Regions from separate parts of the Photobacterium sp. TY1-4 genome, predicted to be linked through region 4. Evidence: predicted binding sites of a transcription regulator. Region 4 holds the regulator's gene; each other region holds the start of a gene.
What was found. Region 4 encodes CRP, which controls carbon source genes, mostly activating them, when cyclic AMP is high. Its sites were predicted from a motif close to TGTGANNNNNNTCACA; they were not measured.
Positions count from the first base shown of each region.

Region 1: malT (HTH-type transcriptional regulator MalT) is a predicted target of CRP. The motif match lies at 2,986-3,001, and genes of this name have one in related genera.
Region 2: typA (translational GTPase TypA) is a predicted target of CRP. The motif match lies at 2,683-2,698, and genes of this name have one in related genera.
Region 3: NH461_RS13480 (NupC/NupG family nucleoside CNT transporter) is a predicted target of CRP. The motif match lies at 3,940-3,955, and genes of this name have one in related genera.

Region 1 covers NZ_CP099735.1:213,169-219,123, forward strand. Annotated here, with positions in the region: gene NH461_RS17570 (DUF4336 domain-containing protein) at 1-59, opposite strand, end outside; gene malT (HTH-type transcriptional regulator MalT) at 113-2,821, opposite strand; gene NH461_RS17580 (glycogen/starch/alpha-glucan phosphorylase) at 3,264-5,723, shown strand; gene malQ (4-alpha-glucanotransferase) at 5,809-5,955, shown strand, end outside.
Region 2 covers NZ_CP099734.1:3,431,595-3,437,549, forward strand. Annotated here, with positions in the region: gene NH461_RS15850 (DUF2959 domain-containing protein) at 1-95, shown strand, start outside; gene NH461_RS15855 (AAA family ATPase) at 92-622, opposite strand; gene typA (translational GTPase TypA) at 751-2,580, opposite strand; gene glnA (glutamate--ammonia ligase) at 3,054-4,463, shown strand; gene NH461_RS15870 (DUF4124 domain-containing protein) at 4,620-5,153, shown strand; gene glnL (nitrogen regulation protein NR(II)) at 5,276-5,955, shown strand, end outside.
Region 3 covers NZ_CP099734.1:2,881,907-2,887,861, forward strand. Annotated here, with positions in the region: gene deoA (thymidine phosphorylase) at 1-442, opposite strand, end outside; gene deoC (deoxyribose-phosphate aldolase) at 674-1,447, opposite strand; gene NH461_RS13475 (XapX domain-containing protein) at 1,852-2,028, opposite strand; gene NH461_RS13480 (NupC/NupG family nucleoside CNT transporter) at 2,557-3,810, opposite strand; gene NH461_RS13485 (TatD family hydrolase) at 4,031-4,825, opposite strand; gene NH461_RS13490 (DUF5363 domain-containing protein) at 4,836-5,045, opposite strand; gene glgX (glycogen debranching protein GlgX) at 5,152-5,955, opposite strand, start outside.
Region 4 covers NZ_CP099734.1:263,614-269,568, reverse strand. Annotated here, with positions in the region: gene NH461_RS01265 (TIGR02444 family protein) at 1-143, shown strand, start outside; gene NH461_RS01260 (hydrolase) at 200-1,222, shown strand; gene NH461_RS01255 (YheU family protein) at 1,301-1,519, shown strand; gene NH461_RS01250 (phosphoribulokinase) at 1,628-2,497, shown strand; gene NH461_RS01245 (OsmC family protein) at 2,558-2,962, opposite strand; gene crp (cAMP-activated global transcriptional regulator CRP) at 3,236-3,868, shown strand; gene NH461_RS01235 (hypothetical protein) at 4,159-4,353, shown strand; gene NH461_RS01230 (DUF1338 domain-containing protein) at 4,546-5,340, opposite strand; gene astD (succinylglutamate-semialdehyde dehydrogenase) at 5,387-5,955, opposite strand, start outside.

The sequences.
Region 1 (5,955 bases), on a different replicon from region 4:
CCGTTCACTTTGAACGGCATATCCTGGTACCAGATCCGGTTGGTGCTCCATTCGTTCATCGGTCATCCTTAACCTGTTCCAACGTCTGATCGGTCGACTTGTTCTTGTGCGATCAGAACCCCATTAGTTTCAACAGATTTTCCGCTGTCTCGATCGCCTGCTGGCGATTGGCAATGTTCAGTTTCTGATAGAGGTTTCGGATATGAGTTTTGATCGTTGTCGAGGCAACATCAAGCTCAGACGCAATTTGCTCGTTACTATAACCAGTGTAGATCAGTCCCAGGACCTGCCATTCCCGTTGCGTCAGCGGACTGGTCCGGATCAGCTCCGGAACATCCGGCAGGTTCAGTAGTTTCTCGACGAAATTCTCGTCGAAATGGACTGAGCGGTTGCGCTCTTTGCTGGTCATTTCTCGCAGGAGCTGACGGGCCCGATGCAATTCCAGTTCACTCAGACGTTTACTGTCGACTAGCTCTTGCAACAAGTCACTGATCTCCCCACCGTCACATAAAAAGATCCCGACCATGCCGGTACTGTTGGTCAGGACCAGGGCTTCATGCAGATGGGCCAGGGCCTGTGCCCGGTCATTCTGACGCTTGCTCAGGACGGCCTGCACCACCAGGTTGCGGTTCTTGTCTGTGATCAGATTATGCTTATCACAGCTGTCCAGCAACATGTCGAGGATCCGCTGTGCGCGCTCCAGTTCACCGACATTCACGCAAGCGCGGGCGATGTTGCGCCATTGCAATTGCTGGAAGTGGTTACAAGCGGCTTCCGGCTCTTCGGCGTTCTCCAGCCAGGACTGGATGCTGTCGATATCGCTTTTCAGCTGCCAGTAGAACAGGTTGGCCAGATCGGTATTGGCACGCCAGTCGATGTGGTACACCGAGCGATCCATCATGCTGTTACATAAGTCCAGATACCGAGCGGCTTTGTCCTGCTCGCCACGGGTAACGGCAATTCGGGCCAGCATCGAATAGGCGTGAAGTGATTTGGTTTCATCAAACGGCGCCAGCACTTCCAGGCTCTTCTGGGCGGCTTCCTCAGCCTCGTCAAGTCGGTTCCAGCACCACAGAATTTGTGCTCGTAAGCGGAGCAGGAATTCATGCAGCGGCACTTGCTGCAGGTGCTGCTCTTTCACCAGTTTGAATGCCTGATCCAACAGTTCAAAGGCGGACTGGACAAAGCCCTGAGCCAGCAGAATTTCACTCTGCTGCAGAATCGCCCACAGTGCCTGGTGGTAGACATGATACTGACGGGCCATCTTTTCGGTCTGCTGCATCATCGGCAGGGCACGACTGAGGTTACCGAGGCAATGATGCACTTCGCCAACCACGGAGGTCGCGACAATCCGGCTGCGGTAGGTGGTGGACGGCAGCTGACCGAGGGCTTGCTCGGAGAGCACCAGCGCATCTTCCGGTTTGCTCTGGTTGATGGCCACCTGGGCACGCAGGGCGTTGAACTCGCCTTGCAGGGCCTCGTCGAGTACCACATTGTGTTTTTGCATCTGGGCTTCGGCTTCGGCAATCAATTCACCGACATCATTGTAACGGTGCTGGCTCTGCATCAGCCACAGGCGCAGCAGGGCAAGGCGTGGGGTGCTGAACACTTGCTCCCGGTCGAGCAGGGCAATGCTGTCTTCGAGGAGATTCAGCTCGCCATGGTGGAACATCTCCCAGCCAAACTCCGTCAGAATATGCACACTGAGCTCTTTATCTTCGATTTTCAGCGCATGGAGCAGAGCTTGCTGGGGAGAGTTCTGTTTCAGCCAGGCTTTTGCCGCCAGGGAATGCAGCTCGGCGCGCTGCTGCGGAATTTGCGAGTAGCGTTGGTGGCGCAAGAACTCGGCAAACAGGTTGTGGAAGCGGTACCAGTTGTTATCGCCTTCCAGCGTATTGAGGAACAGGCCGAAGCGATTGAGGGATTCCAGCATCGCCAGGGCGTCGGTGCGGCCGGTCAGCTCTTGGACCAGTTCCGCATTGAACATATCCAGCACGGAGCATTGCAGCAGGAATTGCTGGGTTTCCCGATCCAGCTGATCAAAGACTTCTTCGGCCAGGTAATCCCACAGGTGGCCGCGATTAAAGCTGGCCATGGACACCGCTGATTCCACCAGGTTGTTCGGTTTTTGCTGGGCATGGAGCGCAATCAGCTGCAAGGCTGACGGCCAGCCTTCGACTTGCTCGCGCAGGGTGGTCAGTACATCGGACTCCACGCTGGTGGTTACCCGCTTGTCAAAAAAGCGCCGGGTTTCTTCTTCATCAAACGCCAGCAGGTGGTTATCCACCTCTATGAGCTGATCGCGTACCCGTAAGTTTGCTGTGCCCAGCGGTGGCAGGGTCCGGCTGGTCACCACTAAAGTCAGATTGTCCGGCATGCTTTTCAGGAAGAAGCGCATGCCGTCATGAATATCATCATTGTTGATGACGTGATAGTCATCGAGGACCAGATAGGTTTGTTGGTGGTATTCGCCGAGTTCGCCGAAAAGTTCGCTGAACAGGGTCGAAAGGCAGGCAAACTGGCGGCGTTCGGCCATCGCCTGGGTTTTCAGGCAGGCATTGCCGGTTGCTTTGTTGATGGCCTGAAGCAGGTAATTGGCGAACCGGAAGGTCTCGTTGTCGTTTTCATCGATACTGAACCAACCGGTGTGCGAATGTTCATTCAGCCATTGGGCCGCCATGGTCGTTTTACCGTAGCCGGCCGGAGAGCGAAATAACACAAGACGATAAAAAGGTGCCTGTTCAAGGGTTTCCAGCAAACGAGGACGCAAAATCGCATTATGAAGGCGTGCCGGACGGGTGAGTTTCGAAGGTATCCACATAGTCTTGTTGTCTTTGTAAGGTTTCAGGAATGAGCAATCGTAATTCGGGCTTTTTGGTTCTTTTTATTGTGATATCAGCCAACTTATTAAAATTTGATCTACGCCATAACTTTACCCGGCTTCATGTTTAATTCAGCAATTGTATGCCCTCTCATCCCTAAAATTATGAGAGCTATCACATATATTGAATATTTCACCAAAGATTAAGACCGCAGTTGCGCATCTGATTTAAGCTGGGTTTGTGAATCATGTTGCATTTGGTTTTCTTCGGCAGTCGCCCTCCGCCTCGAAACTTTGCAGAACGTCACAGAAAGGGAGGGTTCGGATGAACTACGCCCCTGCCACTCCTCCCTCATCCTCCGTTTTGCGGGAGGATGTTTTTAGGGGGGAACGAAGGCAACATGGACATCAGTTGGAAATCATCCTAGAGCGAGATTGAGCCATGTCTATGAATGGTCAGACAAAACAATTCGATAAGGCAGCATTCAAAGCAGCTGTCGAGAAACACCTTTCCACCACCTATGCCCATACTGCCGAGACAGCAACAACGCGGAGCTGGTACCTGGCGATGGGCCGTGCCTTGGCAGAAATCAGTACCAGCAGTCTGCTGGCGACGGAACAGAAGTTGGCCGCAGAAAATGCCCGCAGCGTGAACTACCTGTCGCTTGAATTTCTGATCGGCCGCCTGACCGGGAACAACCTGATCAGCATGGGTTTGTATGAGAACGTTGCTGAGGCAATGGAAGAGCTGGGTCAGAACCTGACGGATCTGCTGGAAGAAGAGCGCGATCCGGCGTTGGGTAATGGTGGTTTGGGACGCCTGGCGGCTTGTTTCATGGACTCACTGGCTGCTCAGGAATTTCCGGCAGTGGGTTACGGCCTGCACTACGAGTATGGCTTGTTCCGGCAGTCGTTTGTCGATGGTCGCCAGATGGAAGCCCCGGATGCGTGGCGTGGTCTCGAAGGCTACCCGTGGGAAGTACTGCGTCCTGAATTGTCGCAAACCGTGAGCCTGTACGGTCATGTAGAGACTTACACGGACGAGCAAGGCAATGCTTGCCGTCGCTGGGTACCGGGGATGACGGTTGAGGGTGTGGCCTGGGATCTGCCGATTGTTGGTTACGACAATCAGAGTGTTTACCCACTGCGTTTGTGGGAATGCCGTTCCAATGCACCGTTTAACCTGGCGCGTTTCAATGACGGTGACTATGTGGGTGCTCAATATCCTGCACTGGAAGCCGGGAACGTCACCAAAGTGCTGTATCCGAACGACAATCACGACCAGGGTAAAGCGCTGCGCCTGATGCAGCAGTATTTCCACTGCGCCTGTTCGGTAGCGGATATCCTTCGCCGTCATATCGGGGCAGGGAACACCATTGAAGATCTGGCCAAGCTGGAAACCATTCAGCTGAACGATACCCACCCGACGATCGCGATCCCGGAACTGATGCGTATTTTGATCGATGAATACAAGCTGGGTTGGGATGCGGCGTGGGCGATTTCCTCGAAGACGTTTGCCTATACGAACCATACCCTGCTGCCGGAAGCACTGGAGACCTGGAGCGAGTCGCTGATCGCTGAGATGCTGCCACGTCACATGGAAATCATCTTCGAAATCAACCATCGTTTCATGAAGCTGGTCGAGCAAACCTGGCCGGGTAACAATGAAGTCAAGCGCAAGCTGTCGATTATTCAGGAAGGCCCGCAGCGCATGGTGCGTATGGCGAACCTGTGTGTGGTCAGCACCTATGCCGTGAACGGCGTCGCAGCGCTGCACTCTGATCTGGTGAAACGCGATCTGTTCCCTGAGTTCAACGAACTGTTTCCGGGCCGCCTGACCAACGTCACCAACGGTGTCACACCGCGTCGCTGGATTAAATACTGTAACCCGGGCCTGTCTGCGCTGATCAGCGAGAAAGTGGGTGAGGACTGGCCGTTGAAGCTGGAGAAAGTGGCTGGTCTAGAGAAGTTTGCTGACGATGAAGCGTTCCAGAAACGTTACATGGCCGTGAAGAAAGAGAACAAGCAGCGCCTGGCCGACTGGGTGAAAGAGAACATGGATATCGACCTCGATACCAATGCGATCTTTGATATCCAAATCAAGCGTCTGCATGAATACAAGCGTCAGCACCTGAACCTGCTGCACATTCTGTCGCTGTATCACCGCCTGATCAACGATCCGACGTTTGACATGCACCCGCGCGTGTTCTTCTTCGGTGCCAAGGCAGCGCCGGGCTACGCGCTGGCAAAAGACATCATCTTTGCCATTAATCAAGTGGCAGAGAAGGTGAATCATGACCCGCGTCTGAAGGGCAAACTGAAAGTCGTCTTTATCCCGGATTACCGCGTCAGCCTGGCAGAAATCCTGTTCCCGGCAGCCGATGTCTCCGAGCAGATTTCCACCGCCGGTAAAGAAGCATCCGGTACCGGGAACATGAAGTTCGCGATGAATGGTGCTCTGACTATCGGCACCATGGACGGTGCGAACGTTGAAATGCGTGAAGAAGTCGGTGACGACAATATCTTTATCTTCGGCCTGTTGGTCGACGAGGTACAAAAACTAAAACAAGAGGGCTACGACCCTTACCGCTACTACCATGCAGATAGCCTGCTTCGTGCGGCGCTGGATGTCTTGGAGACCGATGAGTTCACCCCTGGGTATCCGGGCCAGCTGGCTGCGATTCGCCAGAATCTGCTGGAGGGTGGCGACCCTTACCTGGTGCTGGCTGACTTTGCGGATTACGTGAAAACACACGAGAAGATTGATGCGGAGTACCGCGATCAGAAAACGTGGGCACGGAAAGCCATCCTCAATACAGCCCTGATGAGCAAATTCAGCTCAGACCGGAGTATCCGCGATTATGCGAATAACATCTGGAAACTGGCACCGGTGAGCCGTTAAGCCACCTTGTGGTGATGACGTCTGAAAAGATATCAGCAATGACCCTAACATCGTAGCGGCCGCAAGGCCGCTATCGGAGAGAACGATGAAAGACGAACAAGTATTAAAACAAGTAGCTGACATGGTTGGTATTGCCGATAGTTATGTCAGTGCCTGGGGAGATGAAGCCAAGGTCGACCCTGAAACGATCCGTCGTTTGCTGGCCGCTTTGGGTTACGACACGAAAAGTGAT
Region 2 (5,955 bases), 410 kb from region 4:
AATCACTCCAACGCGATATCCAGCGTGCGATTCAGGACATGGAAACGGCAATTGCCGAGTCTGAGCACTTTATTGCCCAGCTCAAGCGCAGCTAAACCAACCGGATCCGGGCCAGCACCCAGCCGGCCCGCTCATCCACACGCCCCCAGGGCACCTCAAGCACCTGATAGCCCAGCGCCTGATACGTCTCGACCAGTTGCCGGTGAATCTGCTCGGCTTCCGCAAAGCTGTGCGGCCGCTCCTCATCCTGAACGTAAATCTCGCGCTTCGGCGCGCAGCAAAACACCGTTGGGTGATAGCCCCGTGCCGCCTGGTGGTAATCCACCGGGATCGGCGCGCCACCAATGGCCAGGTAGGCACAAATATCCCCAATCGCCCGATCGACAAACGCCGGCATGGTGCCTTCTGCCGCTAACCTGCGGTGCTCGCTCATGGCCGACAGGCACAGCGCCGCGAAGGCCGGCAAGTCAGTCCAGGGCAAAATGCCCTGCGCCCGCTGTTGCTGCTCACGGATCAGCTGACGGGAGACTTCCGGAAAAACCAGATAGCCTTTGCGCGCAATGGCCTCCAGCAACGCTGTTTTTCCGGCACCGGGTCCCCCGGTGATAATAATCGGTTGCATCACGTTCACGCTCTGTTGATTGAACCGCGCCGATCAGGGCCCAGATACAACTATCCCCTCATGGTAGCACCAATGAGGGGATAGTTTCATAACGTTCTTTAAAGGGTTACCCTTTCAGCGCGCTTTCTTTACTTGGCAGCACGGCTCGCACGTTTACGATCCGTTTCCGTCAGCAGTTTCTTACGAATACGGATGCTTTCCGGCGTCACTTCCACCAGCTCATCATCATCGATGAATTCCAGTGCCTGCTCCAGCGTGTATTTAATTGGCGTCGTCAGCACCTGCGCATCATCGGTACCTGAGGCACGAACGTTGGTCAGCTGCTTCCCTTTCAGGGCGTTCACGGTCAGGTCGTTGTCACGGCTGTGAATCCCGATCACCATCCCTTCGTAAACTTCCACACCGTGGCCGATGAACAGACGACCACGCTCCTGCAGGTTAAACAGGGCGTTCGTCAGCGCTTTACCCGCGGCGTTTGCAATCAGTACACCGTTGATACGTTGACCAATCTCGCCACCTTTGTGCGGACCGTAGTGATCAAACGTGTGGTACATCAGGCCTGAGCCCGACGTCAAGGTCATGAATTCAGTCTGGAAACCGATCAGACCGCGCGATGGCATCACGAAGTCCATACGGACACGGCCCTTGCCGTCCGGAGACATATCTTTCAGCTCACCTTTACGCAGGCCGATTTTCTCCATGATGCCGCCCTGGTGCTCTTCCTGCACGTCGATGGTCACGGTCTCAAACGGTTCCATCAGCTGGCCGTCTTCTTCTTTGATGATGACTTCAGGGCGTGATACCGCCAGCTCGAAGCCTTCACGGCGCATGTTTTCGATCAGGATCGACAGATGCAGCTCACCACGGCCGGAAACGCGGAATTTGTCCGGGTCATCCGTTTCTTCAACGCGCAGGGCAACGTTGTGAACCAGCTCTTTTTGCAGACGCTCAAGGATGTTGCGTGACGTCACGTACTTGCCTTCTTTACCGGCAAACGGCGAGGTGTTGACCTGGAAGGTCATGGTCACAGTCGGCTCGTCAACCGACAGGGCCGGCAGCGCTTCAACCGTGTTCACGTCACAGATGGTGTCAGAGATTTTCAGCTCGCCCAGACCGGTAATCGCGATGATATCGCCGGCAGTGGCCTGATCCACTTCATGACGCTCAAGGCCCAGGTAACCCAGAACCGTCCCCACTTTACCGTTGCGGGTCTTGCCGTCAGCGCCAACCACGGTCACCTGCTGGTTTGGTTTCACCGAACCACGAGTCACACGGCCCACACCGATCACGCCCACATAAGAGCTGTAGTCCAGCTGAGAGATTTGCATTTGCAGCGCACCCTCAACATCGACGTCCGGCGCAGCAACGTTATCCACGATCGCCTGGAACAATGGTTCCATGTTCTCGCCCGTTTCGCCTTCTTCCAGCGTCGCCCAGCCGTTCAGTGCAGAAGCGTAAACCACTTGGAAGTCCAGCTGCTCGTCGGTCGCACCCAGGTTGTCGAACAGGTCAAACACCTGATCCATCACCCAGTCAGGACGGGCGCCCGGACGGTCAATCTTGTTAATAACCACGATTGGCTTCAGGCCGTGTGCAAACGCTTTCTGGGTCACGAAACGCGTCTGTGGCATCGGGCCGTCAACGGCATCAACGATCAGCAGTACCGAGTCAACCATCGACATAATCCGCTCAACCTCACCACCGAAGTCGGCGTGTCCCGGAGTATCAACGATGTTGATGCGGAAATCGTTCCAGTTGATCGCTGTGTTCTTAGCCAGAATGGTAATACCACGCTCTTTTTCGATGTCGTTGGAATCCATTACGCGTTCTTCAACTTCGCCGCGAGACTCTAACGTGCCAGACTGCTGAAGCAGTTTGTCAACCAGGGTCGTTTTGCCGTGGTCAACGTGCGCAATGATTGCGATATTTCTTAAGTTATCGATCTGTGGATTTGACATGTGTTTTACATTCACTCAGAACATGCAGCGACCGGAAGGTTGCCACGTGGTTAAAAAAACGGCTCATAATCTAACAGATTTTACGTCAAAACCCACCTATTATGTGATTTATATCACCGGCATTTTGATCCGGCCGGATCATCGGCGTGAGTCTCCCCGGCTGACCACCTGATTTTCCGGACAAACCACCGCCATCCCGGTGTCATCTGATTGACAACCCTGCGCCGTAGGCTAATAGTAAAGGCGCGCACCACACAGGTGCCAAACACCCTTCTTGCACCATATTGGTGCTGAATATCACCACATTGGTGCAAGAAATGGATTTTCGAAGCCCGGAATGACGCTAAATGGGCGATTTTGGGGCTTTAAAAAGTTGGCACGGTTCTCGCTATACTAGTTTTAAGTGAACACACTCAGGTTCACCATCTATTATTGCGGCCAGTTGCCCAATCTAACACCGGAGGTTACTTAAGATGTCAGTTGAAAACGTACTCGCGCTGATCCAGGAAAACGAAGTTAAGTTTGTTGACCTACGCTTTACCGATACCAAAGGTAAAGAGCAACACATCTCTATTCCTGCCCACCAAATTGATGCTGACTTCTTCGAAGAAGGCAAGATGTTCGACGGCTCTTCGGTAGCAGGCTGGAAAGGCATTAACGAATCCGACATGGTGATGATGCCGGATGCCTCAAGCGCGGTATTAGACCCATTCACAGAAGATGCGACCCTGAACATCCGCTGTGACATCCTTGAGCCGGCAACTATGCAAGGCTACGACCGTGACCCACGCTCGATCGCCAAGCGTGCCGAAGACTACATGCGCTCAACCGGCATTGCAGACACGGTTCTGGTTGGCCCGGAGCCGGAGTTCTTCCTGTTCGACGATGTGAAGTATGCGACCGACATGTCCGGCTCATTCTTCAAGATTGACGACGTTGAAGCGGCCTGGAATACCGGCAGCGACTTCGAAGGCGGCAACAAAGGCCACCGTCCGGGCGTGAAAGGCGGTTACTTCCCGGTTGCGCCGGTTGACTCTTCTCAGGATATCCGTTCTGCCATGTGTCTGATCATGGAAGAAATGGGCCTGGTCGTCGAAGCGCACCACCACGAAGTGGCCACTGCGGGCCAGAACGAAATCGCGACCCGCTTCAACACCCTGACCACCAAAGCGGACGAAATCCAGGTTTACAAGTACGTTGTCCATAACGTTGCCCACGCCTTCGGCAAAACGGCGACCTTTATGCCGAAACCACTGGTTGGCGACAACGGCTCCGGCATGCACGTGCACCAGTCTCTGGCCAAAGACGGTCAGAACCTGTTTGCCGGCGACAAATACGGCGGCCTGTCTGACATGGCCCTGTACTACATCGGCGGTATCATCAAGCACGCCCGTGCCATCAACGCCTTTGCCAACCCATCGACCAACTCGTACAAGCGTCTGGTTCCTGGATTCGAAGCACCGGTGATGCTGGCTTACTCAGCGCGTAACCGCTCTGCGTCGATCCGTATCCCAGTGGTACCAAGCCCGAAAGCACGCCGCATCGAAGCGCGCTTCCCGGATCCGGCTGCCAACCCATACCTGGCATTTGCCAGCCTGCTGATGGCCGGTCTGGACGGGATCAAGAACAAGATCCATCCGGGCGAAGCGATGGATAAAGATCTGTACGACCTGCCAGCAGAAGAAGCGGCAGAGATTCCAAAAGTGGCTGAATCCCTTGAAGTCGCCCTGAAAGCGCTGGATGAAGACCGTGAGTTCCTGACTGCCGGCGGCGTGTTCTCTGATGATTTCATCGATTCTTACATCGCCCTGAAATCGAAGGACGTTGAGAAAATCAACATGACCACGCACCCACTGGAATTCGAACTGTACTACTCTGTATAAGCAATACGCAGTGTAACCACAGCATGACTTTTAGGCCGGCTTCACAAGCCGGCCTTTTTATCCTTGCCCGGATCGGCCACATCCCCCACCCTGCATCCAAGAGCTCGATCCCAACCCGGAAACCCACCACTCAAACCCATCACGCAGGGAGCCCGTATGAAAGCCATCACGGCCACGATGCTACTCTGTCTGTCTGCCAGCCTGTCCGCCACATCCGTCTATACCTGGCAAGATACACAGGGCGTCACCCATTTCTCCGATCTGCCCCAGCCCGGTGCAACCCCCCTGCTCCTCGACCCACCGGCAACCCTGACCCTGAGCCAACCGGCCCCGACGACGCCCCCGGCACAACCCGAGCCAGCAACACTACCGCCGCTGCTCCTGACGCTGGATTCGCCAGCCGATCAACAGACCCTACGCGACAATCGCGGCATCATCGCCGTCACCCTGTCGGCCAACCGCCCGCTCGCCCAGGACGAACAGGTTCTGGTGCTGCTTGATGGTGCACCTTATGCCGCGCCCCAGGCCACATTGACCTGGCAACTGCACAATATCGATCGCGGCAGTCACCGCCTCCGGGCACAAGTGCTCAAAGACGGCAAGGTTATTGCATCATCTCAAGACATTACTGTCTTTTTGCATCGGGCATCTGTGCGCCAGCAAACCACACCCGGGCCTGAGCCCAAATAAACTCGCCGCCGCACAATTTTCCGTGCACGATTGCAGACAGGCAGGTTACACTTAGTTGCACCAACATGGTGCAATGTCAGTTCATTGCACGCAACAGAACTGGGTCGACAAGGATGAATACAGTGACTGCCTCATTTACACCGCTGATCCTGGATAACATGGTCACGGCGATACTTCTGCTTGATGAAGGGCTGACGATCCGCTACGTTAACCCGGCGGCCGAGCAGCTGCTGTCGTACAGTAAGCGCCGGCTCCATCATGCCCACTTCCCGGCGCTGCTCCAGCACTCCTCGCTGGACCTCGGGTTGATCCAGGCGACGCTGCAAAGCGGGCAGGGCCTGGCAGACAGTGACGTCACCTTTGTGATTGACGGGCGCCATTACACACTGGAGGTCAACGCCAGCCCGCTGTCGTGGCAAAAAGAGCTGCTGATCCTGCTCGAACTCAAGCCCATCGACCAACAGCGCCGGATCAGCCAGGAGCTGAGCCAGCATGCCCAACAACAAGCCGCCCGGGAGCTGGTCCGCGGGCTGGCCCATGAAATCAAGAACCCGCTCGGCGGCCTGCGCGGCGCGGCGCAACTGCTGGAGAAAACCCTGCCCGATCCCAGCTATACCGAATACACCCAGATGATCATCGAGCAGGCCGATCGGCTGCGCAATCTGGTCGACCGCCTGCTGGGCCCCCAACGCCCGGGGGCGCGGAAAATCGACAATATTCACGTGGTGCTGGAAAAAGTCCGCCAACTGGTGGCGCTTGATTCCGCCAGCCAGATCCACTTTCACCGTGACTACGACCCCAG
Region 3 (5,955 bases), 960 kb from region 4:
CTTTGGTCACCTGACCGAACACGTCGTTGCTCGGGGTGATGTTATAACCCGGGATTGATTCCAGCTTGTCCAGCGTGCCACCGGTATGGCCCAGGCCACGGCCGGAAATCATCGGTACATAACCGCCACAGGCGGCAACCATCGGGCCGAGCATCAGCGAGGTGACATCGCCCACCCCACCGGTGGAGTGCTTGTCGACAATCGGGCCGTCAAAGTTCATGTGGCTCCAGTCGATCACCATGCCGGAGTCACGCATCGCACAGGTCAGCGCCACGCGCTCAGCCATGGTCATGTCGTTGAAATAAACGGCCATAGCGAAAGCGGCGATCTGGCCTTCGGAGACGGTGTCTTTGGCAATGCCTTGAATAAAGAAGTTGATTTCGTCCGCGGTCAGCTCAATGTTGTCGCGTTTTTTGCGGATAATTTCTTGTGGTAAATACATGGGATTCCCCCAATCAGAGAAGCGTGTAGGGCTGGTGACCATTTTCCGGCGGGGCGCAATCGCCCGCTCTTCACAATGTCCGGTCGCACTCGTGCCACGCTCAGACCTCTGCGGGGCAAGCACAATCGATAAACAGTCACGGGATTCATCCCCACCAGAAACCGTCTCTGTGTCACGGATCCGGAGGGGATCACAAATCAGGTGGCGCGGAGCCACCTGATTCAGGGAAGATTAGTAGCCGCCTTCCGCAGCTTTTTCACCTTCGCCCAGCGTGTGCAGCAGGTTCGCCAACAGGCTGGAGGCACCGAAACGGTAGTGCATGTTGTCGGCCCAGTCAGCGCCCAGGATACGGTCAGCCATGCCCAGGAACTGCTTGGCGTCTTCAGCGGTGCGAACACCACCGGCAGGCTTGAAGCCAACGGTCTTCTCAACGCCCATGTCTTTGATCACGGTCAGCATGATTTCTGCCGCTTCCGGGGTTGCGTTCACCGGCACTTTACCGGTTGAGGTTTTGATGAAGTCCGCGCCGGCTTTGATCGAAATCTCAGAGGCTTTTTGGATCAGCTCAGGCGTTTTCAGCTCGCCGGTTTCGATGATCACTTTCAGCAGGATGTCACCACAAGCGGCTTTACACTGCTTCACCAGCTCAAAACCGATTTCTTCATTACCGGCCATCAGGGCACGGTACGGGAAAACCACATCGACTTCATCAGCACCGTAAGCTACTGCTGCTTTGGTTTCAGCAACAGCAATGGCGATATCGTCGTTACCGTGCGGGAAGTTCGTGACCGTGGCGATGCGCACTTCCGGCGTCCCTTGCTCACGCAGTTGTTTTTTCGCTACAGGAATGAAACGTGGATAGATGCAGATCGCTGCTGTGTTGCCGACCGGGGTTTTGGCGTTCTTACACAGCTCGATGACTTTGGCGTCGGTGTCGTCGTCGTTCAGAGTGGTAAGATCCATTAGTTGAAGTGCACGCAGTGCAGCAGCTTTTAAATCGCTCATGACTATCTCCAGTCCAGTTATTTTCTACCAAGCTTATAGAAACTGTTCCATCCGCCTGAGGCGAACGGTAGCGCCACCGCACACGGTGCGCCTATCGCGAACAGTTCAATGAGCGGACTTGATTCCTTGAAGACTCAGGCTGACATTTCGAGATGTATAACCTGATTGATTTCCTTTTCACCGCGCAGGATATCCGGCCCTCCGGGTTACCCTGCCGTCGTGCCATCCAGCAAATCGTGACAAACATCTCATCACGACGTAAATCTACTGAAACAGCCACCGTCAATCTTTGATGGTTCCCGCCCATCATAGCAAGCTGATGAACACCCCACCATCAAAGATACGTTTCCTATAGTGGACAATCTGTTTACCGCTAGAACACAATCTGCAGCGTATCGCCTCCGTCATAAGGAGGTAAAAAAGTGCTCGATAATCCAGCGGTAAGCGATCGCGCCCAGGTATACCCCGACGATCCCCATCACCCCGGAAAGTACCGGCGGTGCCGGGATTGGCAGCTTAATCGCTGAAAACAAAACCCCGACGATAAACCCGGCCAGGAGCGCCAGCAGAACTTCATACATGACATTCATACACTTCTCTCTGTCTGTCACAGTACCCAGAAAAGTGTAGTCTGCTGCACCTGAGGTGTCGCTTGTTCACTACCGCCCATGGTAAACAATGCCGAGTGGCAGAAATCGGAGCGCAATCGATTTTATGGCTTTTCCCTGCCGCCGGTTCCGGAAATGTTTACCCAGGGTGTTGATGGCTGTGGCTGTGCTTTTTCAGAAACAGAGGCAGAGGCAGAGGCAGAGGCAGAGGCAGAGGCAGAGGCAGAGGCAGAGGCAGAGGCAGAGGCAGAGGCAGAGGCATAGCAACAGAGTCGGGTGGATAGCGCAAGCGCCGGGGAATCAAGTAGCCAGGCGTTCCAAGTGCCCGGCAGATCTCGCGGATACTGAAGCGTCAGGCCGCAGGGCTCCGAACTCCGGGATCCGGGATCCGGGCTTTGGGCTTTGGGCTTTGGGCTTTGGGCTTTGGGCATTATCGGGACGACAGATACAAAAACGCCACAGCTAGGCTGTGGCGTTTGGCATCCTCAGTTGAGGAGTGTCTTACATCGCGCTCAGGCTGATGAACAGACCTGCGATGGTCGCAGACATCAGGTTCGACAGCGTACCTGCGGCAACGGCTTTCATACCGAAGCGTGCAATATCGTGACGACGGTTCGGGGCAATGCTCCCCAGACCACCCAGCAGAATGGCGACTGAAGACAGGTTCGCGAAACCACACAGGGCAAACGAGATGATTGCTTTGGTCTTCTCAGACAGAACAACCGGCGCTGCATCACCCAGGTATGGGACGTAGCTCAGGTAAGCCACGAATTCGTTCAGGATCAGTTTCTGACCGATGAAAGAGCCCGCGATGTTGGCATCTGCCCATGGTACACCGATCAGGTAAGCCAGTGGCATGAACACGTAACCCAGGATCAGTTCCAGTGTCAGCTCAGGCATACCGAACCAGCCACCGATACCACCCAGCATCCCGTTGATCAGGGCAATCAGGCCCACGAACGCCAGCAGCATCGCACCGATGTTCAGTGCCAGTTGCATACCTGAAGAAGCGCCGCTTGCTGCTGCATCGATGGCATTAGCAGGCTTATCATCACCTTGTGCTTCATCACCAGACATTTGCTCGATCGGCGTGTCGGTTTCAGGCTTGATGATTTTCGCGAACAGCAGGCCACCTGGTGCTGCCATGAACGAGGCTGCGATCAGGTACTCCAGTGGAACACCCATCGCGGCATAACCCGCCAGTACACCACCAGCAACAGACGCCAGACCACCACACATAACCGCAAACAGCTCAGACTGCGTCATCTTTGGTACAAACGGACGCACAACCAGCGGCGCTTCAGTTTGACCAACAAAAATGTTAGCTGTTGCAGACATGGATTCCGCGTTCGATGTACCCAGCACTTTGCGCAGACCGCCACCCAATACGTTGATGACAACTTGCATCACGCCCAGGTAGTACAGCACGCTGATCAGTGCAGAGAAGAAGATAACCGTTGGCAGCACTTTGAATGCAAAGATGAAACCAATGCCTTCAACAGAGAAGTTCACCAGGTTACCGAACAGGAACTCAATACCGACATTACCATAGTCAATCACACTCTGAACGGCGCTACTCGCCGCGCCCAGTGCATCCTTACCCCACGGAATGTAAAGTACGAAAGCACCCAGAGTAAATTGAATGGCAAATGCCCCACCCACAGTACGTAAATTAATAGCTTTGCGGTTATCAGATAACAGTACTGCAATACCCAGCAGCACAGCCATCCCAACCAGGCTCATAAACAGGCTCATAGTTTATGGCATCCCTTTAAGTTTAAGTTTGGCGTCTCGACAATTCGGCTCATTTAAGAGTCCGCTGCATTATACAAACCCCATTCGGGATAAAGTAATGCTAACGTCACACTTTATGCGGAAACCAAATGATAGTTTAATCACAACCGTGACACACATCACGTAGTGATGCGCAAACCGCGCAACCAATTGCGCAACCGTTTTTATTCAGTGACCGCCCTCACAAAGAAAGACCAAAAAGTTCAGTTGTGGTTAAGCAAGTGACCGATTCAATTTTCTGGGCGGATTCCGAACGCAGCGCCACCAGCGATTGCATCACATGACACAATCGATCGGGACGATTCGGCTCGCCCTGATGGCCGGCCACCGGCATATCCGGCGCATCGGTCTCCAGTACCAGCGCCTCCAGCGGCAACGCTGCTACCGTATTGCGGGTCTTGTTCGCCCTCGGATAGGTAATGGTCCCGCCGACGCCGATCTTCAGCCCCAGCGCCACCACCTGCTGCGCCTGGGCCAGACTACCGCTAAACCCATGATAGACCCCCCCTGCGACCGGCGGGTGTTGCTTTAATAAGGCAACCAGCTCCGGGAAGGCTTTGCGACAGTGCAAAATCACCGGCAATCGGTAGGTATTGGCCAGGATCAGTTGCTCCCGCAACAACCACAGCTGTTTATCACGATCGGCCTCGGCAATGGCAAAATCCAGCCCGCACTCACCGACCGCCACACATTTGCGATCGCGCTGCGCGCCCTCGCCCGCCACCTGCGCCAAACGCGCAGCGAGTGACGCCAGTGATGCCTCGCTATGCTCTGCACTGAAAAACGGGTGCAGGCCCAACGCGTAATACACCGAGTCAAACCTGCGGCTCAGCGCCTGGACCGCCTGCCAGTTGCGCTCACCAACAGACGGGATCACCAGCGCCTCGACCCCGGCTTGGTGAGCCTTGGCCAGATAGCCCGCCGGGTCGGCATCAAACGGCGTAAAATCGAAATGGCAGTGACTGTCGATCATCATGGCCTCGCCTTCATTCCTGCCGGTGCGTACTGTGCTGCGATACGCACCGAGGACGACGCTGAGACGGATGACGCGGATCGTCTTCATCGTAACGGACCGGTGCGCAGCAGCGACGGTTTTCCGGGACCAGCCCCAGACGTTCACACCATTGATCGTAGCGGGCAATCCCCCGCTTGAGCCAGTTCAGCATCGACTTCTCCCCACTTAGCGTATCCTTCATTACTCATCTCTTGTTGAACCTCACTCCTGCCTAGAGCCTGCTTATGCCTAGAGCCGACTCATGCACAGAGCCACACTCACGCATAGAGCCTGCTTATACATAGAGCCTATTTATGGCCGGGTTTGGCAACCATGACGATCATACTACGCCCGGTCACCAAAATCGTCTCGTCACAATAACGCGGCGCTTGCTCAATGGGATAGATATCAGCCGGACTGGGCGCGGCGGTATTCACTAACAGGTGCCAGTCCTGATGATCCCGGTCCGGTAGGGTAAAAATCAGCGGGTCCCAGTAAGCATTGCAGATCACATACAACTCATCACTGCTGATCGGGTGGATCACCGTCGAGGCCAGAGAATGGGAATGGGCCGACCAGTCCGGCTGATTCGGTTGCAGGCCGTGCCAGTCAATCCCGACGCTCTTGAGCACGGTGTTGAGCGAGACATGCATGTGCCAGTCGATGGTTTCCTCATTGCGCCGGATCCGGTTCATCAGCCGGACAAAACGCAGCAAATCGGCATGCCGGTCCACCAACCGCCAGTCAAACCAGCTGATCTCGTTATCCTGGCAATAGGCATTGTTGTTCCCCCGCTGCGTCCGCCGGACCTCATCTCCCATCGAAATCATCGGTGTCCCGAGCGAGAGCAGCAAGGTCGCCAGCATGTTCTTGCACTGGCGGTTGCGCAGCGACTCAATCTCCGGATTCGTGGTCGGCCCTTCAATCCCGTAGTTGTTCGACAGGTTGTGGTTATCGCCGTCGCGGTTGTCCTCGCCGTTGTCCCGGTTATGTTTTTCGTTATAACTGACCCAATCGTTGAGGGTGAACCCGTCGTGGGCGCAGATAAAATTCACTGAGCGGTGGGGCGAGTGGCGATCGCTGCAATAGATATCGGGCGAGCCCAGCATCCG
Region 4 (5,955 bases):
CGGCCTTTTCCGGCAGCCCACGGCAATGCGGTGGCAACCTGCACGAAGACAATAGCAACCTGCACGAGTACGGGCGCCACCTCGGCCTGCCATCGGCGCTGTTGCAACAGCTCCGGGGCGAGCAACACAAGGACTCACCCTGAGCCGCCAGCTGTGCTATAACACCCAAAAGAATCTTCGAACAACGTCAGGCGAGCACATGACCCCTTTTGAACCGGCCAGTGGCCTGCGCAATGCCCATCTGCAAACCCTGCTGCCGCGCTTGTTGCGCCGCGCTCCGCTCTTTACTCCGCTGACCCAGCGGATTGAAACCCCGGATGGCGATTTTCTCGACCTCGCCTGGACCGGTCCCGGCCAGGACTACCCGAACGACCAGCCGATCCTGGTGCTGTTTCACGGCCTAGAAGGCAGCTTTCACAGCCCGTATGCCAACGGCCTGCTCTACGCGGCAAAACGCCGGGGCTGGCTCGGGGTAATGATGCACTTTCGCGGCTGCAGCGGCGAGATCAACCGTCTGGCGCGCAGTTACCACTCCGGGGAAACCAGCGATGCCGCCTTCTTCCTGCGCTGGCTGCGGCAGCAGTTTCCAACGAACCCGCTGTGGGGGATCGGCGTCTCGCTCGGCGGCAACATGCTGGTCAACTACCTGGCCGAGCATCAACACCGCAGCGAGTTTGCCGCGGCGCAGGTGATCTCCCCGCCGCTGAACCTGGCCTCCTGCTCGGCGCGGATCGAGCAGGGCTTCTCACGGCTCTACCAGCAATATCTGCTCGGTTCGATGAAGAAAACCCTGAGCCGGAAAGTACAGGTCCTGCCGGAGGCGATGCCGCTGGCACTTGAGCAGATCAACGCCATCCGCACGCTGCGCCAGTTCGATGACTGGGTAACCGCCCCCCTGCACGGCTTCCGGGATGCCGAAGACTACTACCGCCAATGCAGCGGACTCGACAAGCTCCAGCACATCACGACCCCGCTGCGGATCATCCATGCCGCCGACGATCCGTTTATGACCCCGGCCGTGATCCCCACGATGCCGCTCCCAGAGAACATCGACTATCACCTCAGCCCGTACGGCGGCCATGTCGGGTTCGTCACCGGATCGTGGAACAAGCCGCAGTTCTGGCTTGAGCAGACCGTCCCGGCCTGGTTTGAAGCCCGGGCCGAGGGCAAAGCCAGAGCCGCGGTGCAGATCAATGCAACACAGCGTGGCACCGCCGGATGAGCGCGAAACCAAGGGGCTCTACAAGCGATGCAATTGTCAATATAATCGACCAATTCAATATCCCCTGGAGAGTTTGCAATGATTATTCCCTGGCAAGACATCGATCCTGAAACCCTGACCAACCTGATTGAACATTTCGTGCTGCGCGAAGGCACCGACTACGGCGAAAGCGAGCTCACGATGGCCGAGAAAGTCAGCCATGTTCGCCGCCAGCTGCAAAGCGGTGATGCCGTCATTGTGTTCTCCGAATTGCATGAAACGGTCGATATCAAACTACGCCGCCAACTGGACGCATAACACCGCCCGGCGGCGGTGACTCCCCTGCAAATTTAGCAATCCGGCTTGACCTGCCCCCTGCTCGCCTGTTAATAACTCTTTCCGTTATTGTTAACGACAGGGTTTGTCATGTCTGCAAAACATCCGATAATTGCCGTTACGGGCTCTTCGGGCGCCGGAACGTCGACGACTTCCGAAGCCTTTCGCAAAATGTTCAATATGATGGGCATCAATGCGGCCTGGCTGGAAGGCGACAGCTTCCACCGCTTTACCCGACCGGAAATGGACGTCGAGATCCGTAAGGCCAAAGAGCAAGGCCGGCATATCAGCTACTTTGGTCCTCAGGCCAATGACTTTGCCCAACTGGAAAACTTTTTCCGCCAGTACGGCAATGACGGCAGCGGCAAATTCCGCCGTTATCTCCACACCTTCGATGAGGCCGTGCCCTACAACCAAATGCCGGGCACCTTTACCCCCTGGCAGGATCTGCCGGAAAATACCAATGTGTTGTTCTATGAAGGACTGCACGGTGGGGTGGTAGATGGCGATATCAATGTCGCCCAGCATGTCGACCTGCTGATCGGCATGGTGCCGATCGTCAATCTGGAGTGGATTCAGAAAATTGTCCGTGATACCCGCGATCGGGGTCATTCCCGCGAAGCCGTGATGGACTCCGTGGTCCGTTCGATGGATGACTACCTCAACTACATTACCCCGCAGTTCTCACGCACCCATATCAACTTCCAGCGCGTGCCGACGGTCGACACCTCCAACCCGTTTACCGCCAAGGCGATCCCGAGCCTGGATGAGAGCTTTGTGGTGATCCGTTTTCGCGGGATCAAAAATGTCGATTTCCCGTACCTGCTGGCGATGATCCAGGGCTCGTTCATGTCGCGCCACAACACCCTGGTCGTGCCGGGCGGCAAGATGAGTTTCGCGATGGAGCTGATCATGGGCCCGCTGATCCAGCAGCTGATCGAAACCGGCAAGTTCGGCTAAATCCGCCCGCCCCGTATCAGAGCGTGACGAGAAGACCGGCTTCTCGTCACGCGAACATCCTTACGCCGGCACCACGGCATAGGAGTGAGTCATTTCCACCCCTTCGCCCAGCATCAGGCACACCGAGCAGTACTTCTCCAAAGAATCCGCCACGGTTTTGGCCACTAAGGCTTCGTCCAGATCATGGCCGGTGACAACAAAATGCAGGTTGGCGGTGGTAAAAATGCGCGGTGCCTGCTCCCGGCGGACCGAGGTAATTTGCGCTTCACAGCCGGTGATCTGCTGGCCGGCAGACTTCAGTCCGTCCACCACATCAACCGAGCTACAACCACCCGCAGCCATCAGGACCAGCTCCATCGGGCTGGGTGCTGTTGCCCCGCCATTGCCGTCCATCACCACGCTGTGACCGGAGTTGGACTGCCCCAAAAATGTCATCTCTTCGACCCATTTCACCCGTGATTGCATTGCTTACTCCTTACTACTGACAGGGGTTTCAGACACTATCTCACAACTGTGTGATCATGTGCACAGTTAGAACGGCAAAATGCCAATTTCAGATAGATCAATATCAAGAAAAACCCGGCGAAAAAAGATAAACTCTCAACTAATTATTCACGTGAGCTTGCAGCCCAGCGGCTGACTGGCATATCCTAGTCGGCGAACAATGTTATTGTGATGCCCAGCCGCGAATTATAGGGATGTCATTGCTGGGCAACAAACGCAGAGGAAGTTAGTAATATGGTTCCAGGTAAACCTCAAACAGATCCAACGCTAGAGTGGTTTCTTTCCCATTGCCACATTCATAAATACCCATCAAAGAGCACTTTGATCCATGCGGGCGAGAAAGCAGAAACTCTCTACTACATCGTCAAGGGTTCTGTTGCCGTATTGATCAAGGATGAAGAAGGCAAGGAGATGATCCTGTCTTACCTCAACCAGGGCGACTTCATTGGTGAGCTGGGCCTGTTCGAAGAAGGCCAGGAGCGTACCGCCTGGGTTCGTGCCAAAACCCCATGTGAAGTGGCTGAAATCTCATTCAAGAAATTCCGTCAGCTGATCCAGGTCAACCCGGATATCCTGATGCGTCTTTCTGCGCAAATGGCAAGCCGCCTGCAGGTCACCAGCCAAAAAGTCGGCGACCTGGCCTTCCTGGATGTGACCGGTCGTATTGCCCAGACGCTGCTGAACCTGGCCAAGCAGCCAGATGCCATGACCCACCCGGACGGCATGCAGATCAAGATCACCCGTCAGGAAATCGGTCAAATCGTCGGTTGTTCGCGTGAAACCGTCGGCCGTATCCTGAAGATGCTGGAAGAGCAGAACCTGATCTCTGCCCACGGCAAAACCATTGTGGTTTACGGCACCCGCTAAGCGCCGAGCCCATCCTATTTCAAAAGCCGCACCGGGTGCGGCTTTTTTCATTTCCGGCCTTGTTTCAGTTACAACGCTTTCTTCAATCCTGTGACCGCTGCGCCCTGCCGGCTCCTCCGGCTTGCACTCTGCCAATTTGATGCTACATTGAGCATATTGCGAAACCGCTATTCCGGTACTGGAGCATCCCCGGACGGGTAGCCTTTCAGCAGCAAACCACCGAATAATCACCGACGAAGAAAGCAGCCGCTTCGTCACACAGGATCAAGCAACCAACGAATTGTAACGATATGGATATCGAACGTTTTGCACCCAACACCAGCACCACCCCACCGACGGTGCTGCAAGCTCTGCCCGCCACTATCGAAATGACCGGATTCAGCGATCCGCGCCACTACCTGGCGCAGCAGCCCCCGTTGGATCCCGAAAGCCGCCACCAGGATCAGGAAACCGCCTGGGTGCCGCCGCTCGACAGCCAGCATTAGGCCAAGACCGTTGCAAAAAACGGTGAAAAAAATCGTAGCAAAATCCGTGGCATCGACATCAACGCCACGCTTGCTGAGCAGTCTGACGGACATAAAAAAAAGCCCGGGAATCTCTTCCCGGGCTGTGAATGTATTCACGAAGCAGCCGTGCCTCAATGGGCGAACATGAAGGCACAGCTCCTCAGCGCGCGATCACTGGTTGGTACTCTCGAAGATCTTATCCGCCGAGGCCTCAACGAAGCCGCGATACAGCTCGCCGTCTGCCGTCGGATAACGCTTGGCAAACTCATAGAAACCGCCCGGGATCTCCCGTACGCCGTCCAGGAAGCTGACCGCCACCCGATCAGCCATGGTCGATGACTGCTCCAGCAGCACTTCCGGGCTGCCTTTCACTTCACCGCCGGACTCATTGATCGCAAAACCGTTATGGCGCAGCAGGTGGTTCACCTCGTGTACCTCGGTAAACTGCTCCAGCTGATTCACGTTCACCGTAAAGTGGTTGGCGCCGAAACCATGGGCCGCAACCCAGCCGGCATACTCACTTTCTGCCGCCAGCAACTCGTACGTGGCAAAATCAAGGTCCCACAACCGGCCGCCGTACAGGAAGGCCGGATCGTTCAGGGCCGCCTCCGGCACCTGGCTCACCAGATCGCGAATGGTTTGCTGCAGCAAGGATGAGAACTGCCCGACCAATAGCTCACTGATAAAGACCTTCGGTGCCGCCGGATTCGGATGTTCAAAGTGCTCGGCATACAGCTTCTTCGCTTCGAAGTGGTACTTGCCACACGGCTTATAGCCAATCGCAATAAACGGTGCCGCCAGACGATCCAGTCCGACCTGCGGCAGGTTAAATGTCCGCAGTGCGATATGATCGTTGAGCAGGGGTTCATCTTCCTCAAGCAGGTCATGGACCTGCGCGGCTGATGGACACAAACGCTGGGTGTAATCTTGCCACAGCGCGTTAAACAATTGTTCGACCCTTTCCATGTTGCTTGTTCCCCTTACCTAATCGCAGTGTCGCGACCGACGCGACTTACATTGTGATCCCCGGCGACAATTGTGCCGGCAGTTCAGTGTGCTCGCCTTCCATCGATGCCATCGGATAGGCACAGTAGTCGGCCGCATAGTACGCGCTCGGACGCAGGTTACCGGAAGCGCCCGGACCACCAAACGGCGCATCGCCGCTGGCCCCGGTCAGCTGACGGTTACGGTTCACAATCCCGGCACGGATATGGTCAATAAAGTACTGCCATTCATCGTCCTGGGTCGTCACCAGACCCGCCGACAGGCCGTAGCGCGTGTCATTGGCCAGCTCAACCGCTTGGGCCAGGTCGTCATAACGGGCGACCTGCAGCAGCGGGCCGAAGTATTCTTCATCCGGCAGCTTGGCAATGTTGCTGACTTCGATGATCCCCGGTGTGACCACCGCGCCCTGACCACGCTTGGCTTCCAGCAGCATCTCGCCACCCAGCGCAACCAGGTTCGCCTGGGCGCGGATGATGTTGTCCGCCGCCGCAACCGAGATTTGCGGGCCCATAAACGGCTGTGGCTCGGCAAACGGACCATCGACATTGAGCTGCGACGCTGCTTCAAGCAGGCGCT